DNA from 2 places in the Lactobacillus kefiranofaciens genome. Region 2 is predicted to be linked to the other one. Evidence: riboswitches for the same ligand, from Rfam matches in the RefSeq annotation. Region 2 holds a riboswitch; the other holds the start of a gene.
What was found. Region 2 has a riboswitch for magnesium ahead of mgtA (magnesium-translocating P-type ATPase). Riboswitches for the same ligand answer to the same signal wherever they lie in the genome.
Positions count from the first base shown of each region.

Region 1 (8,700 bases), 120 kb from region 2:
TAACGGTTGCACGTTTGGAAAGAAATCCAACCGTTAAGACTGAAATTAAGCAAAAGGATTTCAAGGATTCTATTCCTGTTGGCTTTTTGAACTATCCAGTTTCTCAAGCAGCTGATATTACTGCATTTAAGGCGACTGTTATTCCAGTTGGGGATGATCAAGAGCCAATGCTGGAACAAACACGTGAAATTGTCAGAACCTTCAATCGAGTTTACAAGACCGACGTTTTAGTAGGACCTAAGGGCTACTTCCCACCTAAGGGTCAAGGTCGTCTGCCAGGTCTTGATGGCAACGCTAAGATGTCCAAATCATTAGGCAATTGCATTTACTTATCAGACGATGCCAAGACCGTTCAAAAGAAAGTTATGTCTATGTTCACTGATCCTGACCACGTTCATGTAGAAGATCCAGGCAAGGTAGAAGGCAACACTGTCTTCACTTATCTCGATGTCTTTGATCCAGATAAGGACAAGGTAGCTGAACTTAAGGCCGAATACCAAAAGGGCGGCTTAGGTGATGTAAAGATCAAGCGCTATTTGAATAAGGTTTTAGAAGCAGAACTAGCACCAATTCGTGAACGCCGTGAGAAGTTTGCTCAAGATGAAGATGCAGTTTATGAAATGCTCTTAGAAGGCTCAAAGAAGGCCAACCAAGTTGCTAACGCTACTTTAGAGCAAGTTCGTGATGCGATTGGTTTGAACTATTTTAAGAATAGATAAGATCGAGTTGAGGTAAAGTCATGCATGATCGAATTCCTTGGAAACAATATTTTATGATGCAAGCCTTGGTGATTGCCCAGCGGTCTACCTGTAATCGAGCTTTAGTGGGGAGCGTCTTAGTAAAGGGCAATCGCATTATCGGTACGGGCTATAATGGTTCCGTTTCCGGGCAGCCGCATTGCGATGATGTTGGTCACCAAATGGTGGATGGTCACTGTGTAAGAACAATTCATTCAGAAATGAATGCAATTATTCAATGTGCCAAGTTTGGCGTTTCTACAGAAAATACCGAGATCTACGTCACGCATTTTCCTTGTTATAATTGCTGCAAGTCATTATTGCAAGCAGGCGTGAAAGAGATCAATTATTATTTTGATTATCGTGACAATCCTCTGGCAATGCAGCTGCTTCATGATTGTGGGGTACCATATGAACAAATTAAGATCGATCGCAAATATGTGGAAAGCCTGGCTCATAAACTTGAAGAAGACGAAAATTAGTCTACTTTGGCTGGTTGGCTTAGTAGCAGTATTTTTAACTACTACTGGTTTTATCCAGGACAATATTGAAGATAATCTCCACTTATTAAATAAAGAGACTAAGACATTAATTACCGAAAAGAATAATCGTTACTTTCAAACTAAAGAGCAGCCACAGATCACGGTGATCACGGTTAAGCGTTTGAACAAGCTAACACCGAAGGCATTAGATCACTCTAAACGTAGTGTTTTTATTGTAGTAGGACAAAAGGGCAAAAAGCGCAATGTGCAAATTTTTTCTACTAAAGATTTGCATGGTGCCTTTACGGCTGATACCAGAGCCAATATTTTGCGTGCTGAAGTTAATAAATTGCGCAGCAATAATAAAAATACTTTTAATGAAGGCTTGCGTTTTGTCTTTCGCGCTTGTGCTACCCGGGTTGACCAGCAATATCAATATGCATTGGACAAATATGATTTAACTAGTGCGGAACAAAATAAGATTTCGCATCCGCATAGCGTAGCCTTACCTATTGCCTTGGCACTAGCATTTTTAATCATGGGGATCGTCTATGTGCTAAAGAAATTTGGTCACCGCAATATATCTTCACCTAAATAACGGCTTGACTTATTGTGGCTTAATCCTTACACTTTTTATAGATATAGTTAGCGAAAAAACTGTTAGGTGAGACTCCTACGTGAACACACGCTATCGCCCAGAAACATCCAGAGATGCCAACGGGTTAAATAGGTGTCGTCGATTTAAGGCGAGATCCAGATAGCTAGCATGTGCTTACGTCACGTAGTGTTAAAACTGAACGATGAGTATGACAAAGCCTTGTTTGGCGTTGAGTCACCTGCAGTAATAGCAGGTGGCTTTTTTGTTTGCTTGTCAATCTGAATGAGAGGGGCAAAGAATGTTAAAAGCAGCTAGTAAAAAGCGCTTGAATGTCGACATTCGTAGAATTCAACAGATTGCTCGTGAATCGCGTAGTGAGACGCTAGCGAGGTTGCAAGCTAGTGCAGAAGGGCTTTCCACCAATAAGGCTGAAGAAAATAGAAAAGAATATGGCAAAAACGAGATAAGAAACAATGTTAACGCGTCGAAATGGCGCTTATTCTGGGAATCAATCGCTACGCCATTTACAGTAGTGCTGATTATCTTGACGTTGGCCACTTTGTTTACCAGTTATATCTTAGTGCCGCAAGGCGATAACGTAGATACAGTCATTGTCATGGCAGTCCTATTGATTATTTCAGTAGTGGTTAATTTTGTTCAAAAAATTAGAATTGCCAAAGTTACGGAAAAATTGCTTGATATGGTTTCAGTCACTACTAACATTCGTCGTGATGGCGACAACGTGGAACTGCCTACCGATGAGGTTGTAGTAGGAGACGTGATTAACCTGTCGGCTGGTGATATGATCCCAGCGGATATGAAGTTATTGACGAGTAAAGACCTCTTCTGTTCTTCTAGTTATCTAGATGGTGATCCTGAGCCTGCCGAAAAAATGGCTAACGTAGCCCTGAAGCCGAAAATGTTGGCTGATTATCTGAATTATCCCAATATTTTATATGAGGGTACAACGGTCGTCTCTGGGTCTGGCAGTGGCATCATCTTTGCTGTAGGCAACAACATCGTTTTTGGCAAAAAAGTACAAGAAATTTCCCGCAAAAAGGTGAAAACTACTTTATTCGATCGTGAAATGAAGCAGTTAGCGAAGATTTTGATTATTGCAACCGCAATTTTAGTGCCACTATTATTTATTATTAATGGTCTTACTAAAGGAGATTGGGGTGAAAGTCTCGTCTTCGCTTTGGCTGCTGCCGTGGGATTAACGCCGGAAGTTTTGCCAATTATCGTGAATAGCAACTTGAAAAAGGGTGCGCTTGAAATGTCTAAGCAAGGTGCCATGGTGAAGCAATTGAATGCTATTCAGAATCTAGGTTCGACCGATGTCTTTTGTATTGATAAGACAGGAACATTGACACAGAATCAGGTTGTATTAGAGCGACACTATGATCTTGATATGGATGAAACGCCACGAATTTTGAAATTCTCATATTTGAATGCGTATTATCAAACGGGCATGAAGGGCTTAATTGATAAGGCGGTCATTGACGCGGCTGGAGATGAATTAGATGTCAATGAAATTCAGCGTGACTATAACAAGATCGATGAGATTCCATTTGACTATACTCGTAAAAGAATGAGCGTCGTGGTTGTCGATAATGATGAGCATCACGGTCAGCACTTATTGGTAACTAAAGGTGCGGCAGAAGGGATGCTTGATATTTCTAGCAAGATTGAACTAAATGGTAAAACTGAAGATCTAACTGCAGCTTGGCGCAAGAAAATTTTAAATCAGATTAATGAATTAAATGATGATGGTCTGCGCGTATTATTAATCGGTTATAAGCTTAATCCTGCTCCTGTGGGAGAATTTTCTGCTAAAGATGAAACTGATTTAACGATCATCGGTTATTTGGCTTACCTGGATCCACCTAAAGAAAGTACCAAAGAAGCTCTTCAGGAGCTGAAAAACGATAATGTGAATGTCAAAATCTTTACCGGTGACAATGAAGCCGTTACGCGTGCAGTTGCCTTACAAGTTGGCTTAAATGTCGATACGGTGTATGACGGTCAACAAATTGAGGCAGCTACGCCGAATGAATTGGCCGAAATTGTAGAGAAATGTGATATTTTCGTGCGTCTAACACCAGAGTTGCGGACTAAGATTATCAATGCCTTGAAGCAAAATGGTCATACCGTTGGCTATATGGGCAATGGCAATAAGGACGCTTTGGCGATGAATGTTGCTGATGTGATGATCACGTCGAATAACGCGGTAGATATCATTAAGGAGTCCGCGGATATTGTCTTTGAGCAGAAGGACTTACAACTGCTTGAAGAAATGATCATCATGGGGAGGAAGGTCTTTTCCAATACGATGAAGTATATCAAGACCTTCTTAGTAACTAATTTTGGCAGCATGATTGCAATGGTGGTGTCATCTCTGATTTTGCCATTTTTGCCATTATTGCCTTTGCAGCTATTAATCCTAAATCTGTTATATAGTATCAGTTGTTTAGCGATTCCATTTGATAGCGTGTCAAAGAACTATGTCAAAAAGCCGCAAAAGTGGTCAATTAAAAAGTGGCCTAAATTTGTGTTGAACTTTGGCCCAATTCCGGCGATTATTGACTTTATTGCAATGGCGGGGATGTTTTATTGGTTTTGCCCTAATCTAGTAGGAACTAATTATCATCATTGGGTCTTTGTATCATTATTTTATTCAGGAATTTTTGTAGAATCGCTGTGGACGCGGTCAATGGTAATTCATGTTTTGCGTGATGAGAGATTTCCATTCTTTAAACAGCGCGCCACACCGCTTGTTTTTTTGGTCACGTTGGCTTTAGCCTTATTTGGCAGTGCATTGCCTTCTTCTAATATAGGTCCTAATCTAGGATTAATGCAGCTACCGTTAAGTTTTTCATTGTTTGTGGTGGTTTTGGAAATTATTTATGTTTTACTGACAACCGTGGTGAAAAAGTTATATTTGAAAAAAGAAAAATTTTAATTAAAGAAGGAATTGGCTTTATTTGGGTCAATTCCTTTTTAGATTTCATGGTAAGATAGAATAGATATTTTAGACGAATAAAGGAGTATGACAATTAATGGCTGATAAAGATACTTTTTATATTACAACCCCAATTTACTATCCTTCTGGTAGATTAACTATCGGTAATGCTTATACGACAATTGCAGCTGACACCATGGCCCACTACAAACGCAGTCAAGGCTATGATACCTTCTTCTTGACTGGTACTGACGAGCACGGCTTGAAGATTGAGCAAAAGGCCGAAGCACAAGGCATCAAGCCACAAGAATTCGTAGATAAGATGGCTGCTTCTTATAAGAAATTATGGAAGAGTCTGGATATTTCTTACGACAAGTTCATTAGAACTACGGATAAGCAACATGTGGTAGCTGTCCAAAAGATTTTTGAAAAACTTTTAAAACAAGGTGATATTTACTTAGGCGAATACACTGGCTGGTACTCAGTTGAAGATGAAGAATACTTCACTGAATCCCAATTAGCTGAAGTTTACAAGGATGATGATGGAAACGTCATCGGTGGTAAGGCACCAAGTGGTCATGACGTGCGCTTGGTTAAGGAACCATCCTACTTCTTCAAGATGAGCAAGTATGCCGATCGTTTGGTTGAATACTACAAGGAACATCCTGACTTTATCTTGCCTCATTCCCGTGAAAATGAAATGATCAACAACTTTATTAAGCCAGGCTTGGAAGACCTTTCCGTAACGCGGACCACGGTTGACTGGGGTATTCCTGTGCCAAGCGATCCTAAGCACGTGGTTTATGTTTGGATTGATGCTTTGTCCAACTATATTACTGCTTTAGGTTATGGTTCAGATGATGATTCATTATTCAAGAAGTACTGGCCTGCTGATGTTCACTTGGTAGGTAAGGAAATCGTTCGCTTCCACACTATTTATTGGCCAATTATGTTGATGGCATTAGGTTTGCCACTTCCTAAGCATATCATCGGCCATGGTTGGGTATTGATGAAAGATGGCAAGATGTCCAAATCTAAAGGCAACGCTGTTTACCCAGAATCATTGACGAGCCGCTACGGGGTTGACCCACTGCGCTATTACTTAATGCGTGCTCTTCCTTTTGGTGCTGATGGAATCTTTACGCCAGAAGACTTTATTGAAAGAATCAATTATGATTTGGCTAACGACTTGGGCAATTTGTTAAACCGTACTGTTTCCATGATCAACCAATATCAAGATGGTCATGTTGCTGCTACTGCTATTGCGCAGGATGAATTTGGCGAAGATTTACAAAATACTGCAGCTAGCGTCATTAATGATTACAGAGAGTACATGGACTCATTGCACTTTTCACACGCTTTAGATAGTATTTGGAAATTGGTAAGTCGTGCTAATAAGTACATTGATGAAACTACCCCTTGGGTATTGAACAAGGAAGGCAAGACTGAAGAGCTTTCTCGCGTAATGTCTAACTTAGCGGAAAGCTTACGTTTAATTGCCGTGATGATTGCGCCGGTAATGACTGAGACTGCTCCTAAGATGTTCTATCAACTGGGCTTAAACTGGGGTGATCACGAGCAAAGAAAGTTGGCCTTTGGTGACTTTGCCTGGAATGTTAAGGTAGTGGAAAAGCCAAAGCCAATCTTCCCAAGACTTAAGGCTGAAGAAGAAGTTAAATACATTAAAGACGAAATGGCTAAGGCTAAACCAAAGAAGACTACTAGAAGCGAGCAAAAGAAGGGTAAAGAAATTACCATTGATGATTTTGATAAGGTTAAGATTCAAGTGGGTCAAATCTTGTCAGTAGAACCTGTTCAAGGCTCAAAGAAATTGCTCATGTTCAAATTGGACTTTGGCGATGGCAAGGAACGTCAAATTTTAAGTGGTATCCGCAAGTTTTATCCAGATGCTAGCGAATTGCTTGATAAGAAAGTTTTGGCTGTTACTAACTTAAAGCCACGGAAGATGTTAGGACACTTGAGTGAAGGCATGCTTTTATCTAGTGAAAAGAATGGCGAGATCAAGTTGGCTATTGTCGGTGATGAGCATGCAGTTGGAGCTGAATTAGGTTAATGGAGATTATTGACAATCATACTCATTTAAATGATGAACCTTTTCGCGGTAAAGAGCAGTATTATCTTGTCCGAGCTAAAGCTTTAGGCGTGACCAAAGTGATTTGTGCTGGTCAAGATCCTGACTTTAATCAGCGGGCAGTTGATTTAGCACAAAAATTCGATAATGTTTACGCAATGGTAGGCTACTGTCCTGATGTCGCTAAGGACTACGATCAAAAGGCTGAAGATGAGTTGATTAAGCAATTAAAGATGCCAAAAGTCGTTGCCATGGGTGAGATTGGCCTGGATTATTATTGGGATGAATCTCCGCGTGACGTGCAGCGAGAAGTATTTGCTCGCCAGATTGAAGTGGCACATGACTTGAAGATGCCGGTTGATATCCATACCAGAGATGCATTTCCAGATTGCTATGACATTTTGAAAAACAGTAATCTAGAGTATGGCGCTATTTTGCATAGTTTTAATGGTGGTGTTGATTGGCTGAATAAGTTCCTTAATTTGAATGTCTACTTCTCATATTCGGGCGTAGTTTCCTTTACTAAGGCTATTGAAGTGCATGAGAGCGCCAAGGCTGCGCCACTTGATCGAATTCTAGTAGAGACTGATGCGCCATATTTAACGCCTAAGCCATATCGTGGTCGGCAAAATGAAACGGGTTACGTGCGATATGTGGCTGAAGCTATTGCTAAATTGAGAGATATTCCACTTGCGGAAGTTGCAGATGCTACATATAAGAATACAGTGAGAGTTTATGGGCTTGAATAAAAAGAATTTTGATGCGGTAATCGTTGTCGAGGGAAAAGACGATACTATCCGTTTAAAGCAGTTTTTCCCTGGAATTGAAACGATTGAAACTAATGGTTCAGCCGTTTCAGATAAAGTGTTGGCACAGATTAAAAAACTAAGTAAAACAAGACAAATTATTGTCTTTACCGATCCGGATTTTAACGGTGAGCGTATTAGAAGAATTGTGACGAACGCTGTGCCTAATGCTAAGCAAGCCTTTATCACGCGCAAAGAAGGCGAGCCTCATAAAAAGGGTAGCTTAGGCGTAGAACATGCTTCAAAGGAAGCATTAACTAGAGCCTTAGGCGATTTGCATGAAGTTGAGCCACAAAAGAGTGATTTAACCGAAGACGCGTACCGCAATTTGGGTCTAGCTGGTGGCAGTGGTTCGCGCAAGTTGCGTGAACAAGTAGGAATTAAACTAAGTGTTGGTTACGGTAATTCCAAGCAGTTTTATAACCGTTTGCATACCTTTGGCATTTCGCTTAATGAATTGAGAGTGGCAGTGAAGGAGGCAAAGGATGGCAAATAATATTCCAATTGGTTCCCCTGTTAGAATGCAAGCAATTATTAATCGTTACTTCGTTAAAGCTAAGAAAAATTTAGGGCAGAACTTTTTGGTTGATCAAGCGGCTATTTTAGGTATCGTACAAGCAGCAGATATTCAGCCGAATGATCAAGTTATTGAAATCGGCCCAGGAATTGGTTCATTAACTGAGCAATTGCTTTTAGCTGGAGCCAAAGTTTTCGCTTATGAGGTAGACGACAGCTTGCCTGAAATTTTGCAAAATGAATTGCCCCCCAAAATTGACAATCAACCGTTAAGCCAACGCTTTAAATTGCTGCTGAAAGATGTTTTGAAGGCTAATTTTAAAGAGGATTTGGCAGGCTTCTTTGATCTGAAAAAGCCAATTAAGGTAGTGGCTAATTTGCCGTACTACATTACGACGCCAATTATTTTTGCTTTAGCCGAGTCAGATCTGCACTTTGCTAGTTTGACCTTAATGATGCAAAAAGAAGTTGCGGAAAGATTAGAAGCTAGTCCTGGCAATAAAGAAT
Region 1 is NZ_CP061341.1:258,934-267,633, forward strand. Features, by position in the region: gene trpS (tryptophan--tRNA ligase) at 1-719, shown strand, start outside; gene ICI50_RS01275 (deoxycytidylate deaminase) at 740-1,219, shown strand; gene ICI50_RS01280 (TPM domain-containing protein) at 1,176-1,817, shown strand; M-box (ykoK) riboswitch at 1,869-2,032, shown strand; gene mgtA (magnesium-translocating P-type ATPase) at 2,116-4,779, shown strand; gene metG (methionine--tRNA ligase) at 4,877-6,853, shown strand; gene ICI50_RS01295 (TatD family hydrolase) at 6,853-7,620, shown strand; gene rnmV (ribonuclease M5) at 7,607-8,173, shown strand; gene rsmA (16S rRNA (adenine(1518)-N(6)/adenine(1519)-N(6))-dimethyltransferase RsmA) at 8,163-8,700, shown strand, end outside.
Region 1: another riboswitch for magnesium. It lies ahead of mgtA (magnesium-translocating P-type ATPase); the one in region 2 lies ahead of mgtA (magnesium-translocating P-type ATPase).

Region 2 (8,700 bases):
GTGTTTGTCACATTGCTAAATGTTGTTATTACCATCGCTGAATTTTTGGGTGGTATTTTGTCAGGTTCATTAGCATTGCTGTCAGATGCGGTGCACAACCTGAGTGATGTCGGGGCAATTATCTTGTCCTTTGTAGCTCATTTGATTAGTAGAAGAAGTCGCAATACTAAGAAAACTTTTGGCTATGATCGAGCCGAGATCTTGGCTGCTTTTACTAACGGGGTTATCCTAATTGTCATTAGTGTTGTATTGTTTGTGGAAGCAATCCAGCGCTTCTGGAAGCCGGAACATATTCATGGCGGAATCATGCTAGTGGTTTCCATTATTGGTCTGTTAGCTAATGTAATTTCAATGTTGGCGATGCATCGAGATGCAAAGGGCAATCTAAATGTTCGCTCTACTTTTATTCATATGTTGAGCGATGCTTTATCCAGTGTTGCCGTAGTAATCGGTGCGGTTTTCATTTACTTTTGGAATGTGACTTGGCTTGACCCGGTTTTAACCATTTTGGTTTCGCTGTTTGTTTTGCATGAAGCTTACGAGATTACGATGAAGGCGGCCAACGTCTTGATGGAGTCTAATCCTGATGTTGACTTAGCTGAAGTGAATAAAATTGTTTTATCTTTTCCAGTCGTCCAAAATATTCACCACGTCCATGTTTGGCGCTATAGTGACGATTTCATCATGATGGACGCCCATATCAATGTGGATCGCAATTTGCATGCGGATGAATTGGAGAACTTATATCAAAAAATTGGTAAAAAGCTTAAGCAAGAACTGGGCATCAATCACGTTACTTTGCAGGCAGAATGCGAACGCGGACGTAATGATAAGATGATTGTTCCTGGCCGTGGCAATAACGAAAATTAGGTGAAAAAATGTTTAATGTTAATATTTTTACAGCAGTAATCGTTTTAATCATGGGAATTTATGATATGTCCTATGCTTTTAACAGGCGCCACCAACCCAATAATAAGTTTGGCATTGCAGCCTTTATGATTTTGGGTATTATTTTTACTATCGGCGGAATTGTAATGATTGTCAGAAGTTTAATCAAATAAAGGAATCTTAGAATGGCAAAATTAGTATTAGTTCGGCATGGCGAAAGTGTAGCCAATGCCGCCAACGTTTATACAGGCTGGAATGATGTTCCATTAACTAAAAAAGGTGAAGAGCAGGCCAGACAAGCGGGTGAATTGATTAATACTATCTCAGATTTTGCTCCTACGCATATCCATACTTCCGTTTTGTCACGGGCTATTGTTACGGCTAATATTGTTGCCGAGACCTGCAATTTATTATGGCTGCCGATGACTAAGACATGGCGGCTGAATGAACGTCACTATGGTGCTCTTAGAGGTCTTAACAAAGATATCTCGCGCAAAGTCTTTGGTGTAGAACAAGTCTTACTGTGGCGGCGGGGTTTTGATTCGGTGCCACCCGCACAAGGCTCGCCCATTATTGATCGGCGTTACAAGTTGTGTGACCAACATTTAATGCCGCGTGCAGAAAGCTTGCATCAAACGCAAAATCGCTTAATGCCATATTATCATGACCATATTGCTAGTAGGCTAATGAACGGTGAAGATCAATTGATCGTGGCTCATGGCTCTAGTTTGCGTGCTTTAATCAAAAAACTAGAGCAGATTAATGACCATGATATTGTAAAACTTGAGGTGCCGAATGCAGAACCGATTGTTTATACAATGGATGATCAATTAAATATTATTAAAAAAGAAATTTTACGCTAAAAAAATGCACTACGGTGCATTTTTTTAATACTCTTAATAATGATTTCTATCCATCTATGGTAAAATCAATAATGATTTCAAGTATATTTAGTTTGGAGTAGTAGGCAATGCGTAAATTATTTTTATTACGAGGTGCACCTGGCTCCGGTAAATCTTCTTTTATTGCTCGCCATCACTTAACGCCTTATGCGATCAGCCGTGATCATATTAGGCTACTATTGGCAGATTTGACAGTTTATTATCAAGAGGACGCGGATGTTTTACACCAAGTTATTCCGCGGCACGTAACCGTGCGTACTGAGCAAATGGTGGATCACCTTGTTGAACACAAAATGGAACATGGTGAAACCGTGATTGTGGATGGGACGCATATCGTTCCTAGTGCAATTGAACATTTTAAGCCATGGGTAGATAAGTATCATTATGAGTGTTTTGTTGTGGATTTAATGCAGCACAACACTTTGGAGAGTCTGCTTAAACGCAATCAAACCAGAATGCACTATGACTGGGTGAAGCCAGAAGTAGTTAAGCAGATGTATCATTCATATGAAGCACATCCTGAGGTGCCATATTGGGCTCACAAGATCGTTCCTAATCAGATGGAACATGCTTTATCACAAAGAGAAAGCAATTTAGATCGGTACTCACATGTGATTGCTGTGCCGGATAAAGTGGATGAAGAGGATTTTCCACATGTGCATATCTCGAACTTCTATTTTTCATTTAATAATAAATTTACTGAAAAATACGGCACGTATCGCAATGTAGTCTCCATTGCAAAAACGGAAGAAGAAGCAGTTAAGCAGTTCAAGCTGCCGTACTTTGTTTTCAAGTTCCACCACAAGCATTTTTTGATTTCGGCATATCCAATTAGAAATGAGATGCTGGATCCGATTAGAAAAGTAAAGGGAGTTTGGACATATGAAACTGGCCTTTACAACGTGGCTGATTTTGTTAAGGAATTTCCAGAGAATCCTAAGCAGCACGTGCATCAATTCAATTTAAGCAAGCTAGATTCAACCAGGTTGCTTCATATTTGGTAAAAAATTGACTTATTCACAGATAATGTGAATAAGTTTTTTAGTTTTCGTCAACTACCCCAGAATAAATTCTGAGGCTTGGTGGCTCGTTAGCTTGCGCTAACCAGAACACCAGCTTGCTTAGATACAGGCTTGACTTGCCGACGATAATCTTGCAACTATTGCCAGCAGAGGTCGCCTAATTACCAAAGCCTTTTAAGTCCGTGAGTTGCTAACGGACTGCAATTTTTTTAGGCTGCTTTTTCTTTTGTCTTAGGATTCTGCCACAGCTTTTGTCCTTTTTCCAAGATGTTTATTGCCGCATTCCAATCGCGGATATGATGTGTATGACACATCGGGCAAGCCCATTCCCGATCCCTAAGCGTTAATTTTCGATAGCCATTTTGTCCCATAATACTGCCACAAGCATGACAGCGCTGAGTGGTGTATTTAGGATCAATAGTCAGGAATTCTTTGCCATATAGCTGAGCCTTATAAGCCAGCATGTTAAGAAAGCTGCGCCAGCCAACATCAGAGATTGCTTGAGATAAGGCATGATTCTTTAACAAGTTCTTGCTTCTTAACTCCTCGGCAACTACTAAATCGTGGTTTTTGATTAATGCAGTTGAGAGTGTTTGTAAGAAGTCTGCACGTTGTCTGCGAATCTTGTCGTGCAGTTTAGCAACTGCCAGACGCTGCTTCTGATAGTTGCTTGCCGTCCGCAAATTGCGTCCTTCTTGCTTAGCTCGTCTTTGTCTGCGAGAGAGCACGCGTTGAGCATGGGCAAGCTTCTTTTTAGCTTTGCGGTAAAAGCGTGGATTAGCCACCATAGCCCCGTTTGATTCAGTCAAGAAATTATCAAGATTGAGATCAATGCCAATTTGACTCTGCGTTTTAGGCAGGTCTTTGACAAAAGATACGTCACTGCCTAGCTGCATTGATAAATAAAACTGATTATCAGCGATCTTTTTGATCGTCACTGTGCCAATTCTTGTCGGAATATGATTAAGCAAACGAGCTTCAATTAATTTTCTAAAACCAGCAATGCGGACAACGCCCAGCTTAGGCAATTTAACGTGTTTGTCATCGATAAACTTAGCAGTTCCATTATCAAGATAAGCTTCAAGCTGCTTAGGATATTGGCAGTTGGTTTGGTATGACCAGTCGCTGCGTTTCTTGTGGAAAGTCGGTATTCCATGTCCGATCTTGCGGTAGTTGTTCCAAGCCTTCTGATAGTTTTGAATTGTATTAGCCAGCGCTAGACTATCTATTTCTTTAACGCGTAAGAAGCTGTAAGCATTGCGGATATTCTTGGGCTTAGCCAGCAGTTCGTTATTAGCGGCCACTGTTTCTGCCAACTCAGTTTCATAGCGATTAAGAGCAGAAAAAACAAAAGGCATCGCTTGGCACTGTCTACTAGCTAAGAAACGTCGAGCATGATAATTAGTCCGATTGCGTCCTACATAAGAGTTGTAGACAAAGCGTTGAGCATCATAGTTTAGTTTAATGATTTTCTTCTGCTTGGAACTAGGATAAAAGCGCAACTTAATGCCGAAGTGACAAGCCAAACTACTCATTCTCTTCATATTTTTTCACCTCCTCGTAGATTTAATATTTATATTTTACCGGAAAAGGGAACATATGTCTCTAAATTATAATAAAAAAAGCTGACCTAAGGGTCAGCTTGAGCCCTATCCATCCCCGCATTAAAATACGGGGATGGATAGGGCTATTTTCATTAAAATTTTAAAGATTTATTTAAAGAGGTTGATTAGAATATTTTTTTGTCTTACCCTAGCATTGTTAAAAATAATTAAAGCAAATGAACTGTTAGGTGAGACTCCTACGTAAATATACGCTGACGCCCAGCAACATCCAGAGATGCCAACGGGTTAAACAGGCACTGTCGAGTTAAGGCTTTCCCCAGTCAGCTAGTTGAACAGACTTCACGTTACGTAGTGTTAAAACTGAACGACGAGTATAAATCGCTTGATAATTAAGACCAATGCAGTTTTTGCGTTGGCCTTTTTGTTTGTTTGCCGATTTTTTAGAGGGAGAGATTAGAATGCTGAAAATCAACTCTAAAGATCGTGTGGTAACAGATGCGACTTTAGCTAAACGGATTGCTAGAGAGGATAAAAGTAAGGTGTTAACAGAATTAGGAGCTTCTGTTAATGGCTTAACTGCTAGTGAAGCGCGTAAAAGGCTAGAACGCGATGGGTTTAATGAAGTGTCTAACAAAGAACACCATCCTAAATTACATTTTTTAGCTGATGCCTTTTTGACACCTTTTACTGGAGTGCTAGTAATTTTAGCAACTCTATCTTTTTTCACTGATTATGTTTTCGTACCAACTAATCAAAAAGATTTGAGTACAGTGATTATTATGTTGGTCATGATTTTGATTTCAGGAATTACTAGTTTTGTTCAAAACGTTAGAACAAGTGATGCTGTCGAAAGTCTTTTGAATATGGTTTCAGTAACAACCAATATTAGAAGAGACGAGAAAGATCAGGAATTACCAACTAAAGGGGTAGTAGTCGGCGATATTATTAATTTAACTGCAGGTGATTTAGTACCGGCAGACTTACTATTGTTGCGTAGTAAGGACTTATTCTGTTCTGCTAGCTCACTTAATGGTGAATCTAATCCTGTAGAAAAAATTGCCGATCAAAAACCGGAAGATGAAGATAGTTACTTGGATTATCCTAATGTTTTGTATGAAGGAACTAATATTGTTTCTGGATCGGGGATGGGCGTTGTTTTTGCGACAGGCGATCAAACTGTCTTTGGCAATTTAGCTCGTAGTTTAGCTAAAAATAAAAACAAAGAAACTACATTTGATATTGGAATTAAAAATATCTCTAAAATTCTGTTAACGATGACTGCGGTGATTGCGCCATTAGTTTTCTTAATTAATGGATTGACCAAGGGTGATTGGTTAAATGCTTTAATCTTTGCAATTGCAACTGCAGTTGGTTTAACGCCAGAAATGCTGCCAGTGATTGTTACTAGTAACCTAGTTAAAGGCTCTGTAGAGATGGCTAAGCATGAAACGATCGTTAAAAGAATGAGTTCTATTCAAAACTTTGGTTCAGCTGATATTTTGTGTACTGATAAGACGGGAACATTAACCCAAGATAAAGTTGTGCTTGAACGTCACTACAATTTGAATTTAGAAGAAAAACCGAAGGTCTTGGAATTATCTTTTTTAAACAGTTACTATCAAACAGGCATGAAAGATTTGATGGATAAGGCTATTATTGATGTAGCTGATGATGAATTAGACACTAACAATATTAAGCAAAATTATCAAAAAATTGATGAAATTCCTTTTGATTTTAAACGTCGGCGGATGAGTGTAGTTGTTAAAAATAAGAAAAATGAGCATCTATTAGTAACTAAGGGTGCTGCGGAAGAAATGTTGGCATGTTCTAATAGAGTAGAAAAGGATGGGGAGATCAAACCGTTAGATGAAGCGCAGCGAAAAGAGATTTTAGACAAGATTGATGAAATGAATCGTGATGGTCTTAGAGTTATTTTGCTTGCTTACAAGAAAAATCCAGCTCCTGTTGGTGAATTTAGTGTAGCCGATGAAAAAGAATTGATTCTCGCCGGATTTTTAGCATTCCTTGATCCACCAAAGGATAGTGCTAAGGAGGCATTGGATGCTTTAAAACAAGATGGAATTACAGTTAAGATTCTGACTGGTGATAATGAAGCTGTAACGAGAAATGTTGGTGCGCAAGTAGGTCTGAATATTGATAAAGTATACCAAGGTAAAGAACTTGAAAATAAAACTACAGCTGAATTAAAGAAGATAGTGCAAGAATGCGATGTTTTCGTTAAGCTATCACCACAGCAAAAGGCCAAGATTATTAAAGTATTGAGAGAAGATGGGCACACCGTAGCTTACATGGGTGATGGTATTAATGATGCTCCAGCTATGAAGGCTGCCGATGTTTCAATTTCTGTGGACACGGCTGTGGATATCGCTAAAAAATCTGCAGATATTATTTTGCTTCATAAAGATTTACGAATCTTGGAAAGAGCAGTTCAAATTGGTCGACAAGTATTTGGTAATGCAATGAAGTATATCAAGATTACACTTTCATCTAATTTTGGTAATATTTTATCAATTTTAGTAGCATCTTCATTTTTACCATTTTTGCCAATGTTGCCAATTCAATTACTAATTCTCGATTTGATGTACGGAACCAGTTGTTTATCAATTCCATTTGATACAATGAATCGTCATTATCTTTCAGAACCAAGAAAGTGGAGTACTAAGAAGTTGCCTAAGTTTATGTTTTACTTTGGTCCGACTTCATCGATTTTTGATATTTTGACTTTTGCAATTCTATTTTTTGTAGTTTGTCCACAAGTTGTGGGTACCAGTTATGCAGGAGCAACAGCTTCACAAAAATTATTGTTTAGTCTTGTCTTTAGTGCTGGTTGGTTTATTGAATCTCTTTGGACACAAGAAATGGTGATCCATGCTTTAAGAGATCCAAGAGTACCTTTTATTAAGCAACATGCAACGGCAATTGTTACTTGGTCAACCATTAGCATGGCAGTAATCGGAACAGCTTTACCATTTATTACACCGATTGCTAAGGCGATGAAGTTTGGCCCAATTCCAGTTTATTTCTTAGCTGTTGTCTTTATCTTGTTAGTTTTGTACATTGCTTTAACTACAGTAGTTAAGAAATGGTACATGAAGTCAGAAAAATATCTGATTTAAATTAATGCAAAAAGAGCGTAGGTAGATCAAAATATCTACTTACGCTCTTTTATTATTATGAAATGAATAAATTATTCTAATTTACCAGCTTTTGCTAAAACTTCCTTAGCCTTTTCAAGTGAGTGATGTTCTTCACGGTAACGCTTAATATCGTAACCATCAGTATCACTTAACTTATCAAGTCTTTCATCAAGTTCCTTGAATTCTTTTTCAAGGTCCTTAATGACACCTTCTTCATCCTTAACGTAAACATATTCTTTTTCATCAGCCTTAGCATCAATCTTGGCGTCATATTCACCAACTTTTCTAGCATGTTTCAGAATAGACTTGATGTCCTTAATAGTTTCATGTTGTGCGGTACGAGATGACGCTTGTCAGGTACTGAATCTTCAATTTTAGCTAAGTGACTTTCAGCGTTCACTAATCTTCTTAGAAATTCTGTCTAAAGCTTTCAATTATCTCTTTGAATAATCTGTCATGTTTATTACCTCCTAGGTAAATGATCATCTCTAATAAATAGGCTTTCACTGTATGTTTCATTTTTGGATAAAGCAAGAATATGCACTTGGAATTTTTTAAACATTATAAGATTGAGAATACTGGCAGGAAATGAAGAAAAGACTTCAGAATAAATCTGAAGTCTTTCATTAATTTTTAGTATTCATTGAATAGCAGCACCAATGATAATTAAGATTAGGCCAACAAAGGTTGCAATTAATTCGGATTTAGTCTTATTTTCACCGATAAAGAAAATACCGCCTAAAGTAGAAATTATTACGCAAAGTTGACTGTAAATAAAAGCAGTAATAACGCCGTTTAATTGAGCTGAAAAGATATATGCGAATGCGGCGATCCCAAATGAAAAACCGGAAAAGATATTAAGCCAGGTAGCTTTTTCTTTTAATACCTTGGTTTGGCGAGATACTAACAAAAAGATAATACTACCAATAAAGATACCAATCATTTGTGGTAAAAATAGGGTCTGTGCATCGGCTGTGATAGCTTTTGGAAATGATGAATAAATCCAATAACCAATTGATGTGAAGAGCAATAGAATAATATCTCTCATTTTGAGTTTGGCGCTTTTATCTTTGCTGATGGCGGTCAAACTAACACCAACGATAATTAAGATTAAAGCTAAAGTACCAATTAAATATTGAGAGCTGCTAGTCCATTCTCCAAAAAT
Region 2 is NZ_CP061341.1:376,222-384,921, forward strand. Features, by position in the region: gene ICI50_RS01895 (cation diffusion facilitator family transporter) at 1-870, shown strand, start outside; gene ICI50_RS01900 (hypothetical protein) at 879-1,061, shown strand; gene ICI50_RS01905 (2,3-bisphosphoglycerate-dependent phosphoglycerate mutase) at 1,074-1,751, shown strand; gene ICI50_RS01910 (AAA family ATPase) at 1,859-2,794, shown strand; gene ICI50_RS01915 (RNA-guided endonuclease InsQ/TnpB family protein) at 3,022-4,356, opposite strand; M-box (ykoK) riboswitch at 4,590-4,757, shown strand; gene mgtA (magnesium-translocating P-type ATPase) at 4,836-7,514, shown strand; partial or broken gene ICI50_RS10740 (hypothetical protein) at 7,586-7,969, opposite strand; gene ICI50_RS01925 (RhaT/GlcU family sugar-proton symporter) at 8,176-8,700, opposite strand, start outside.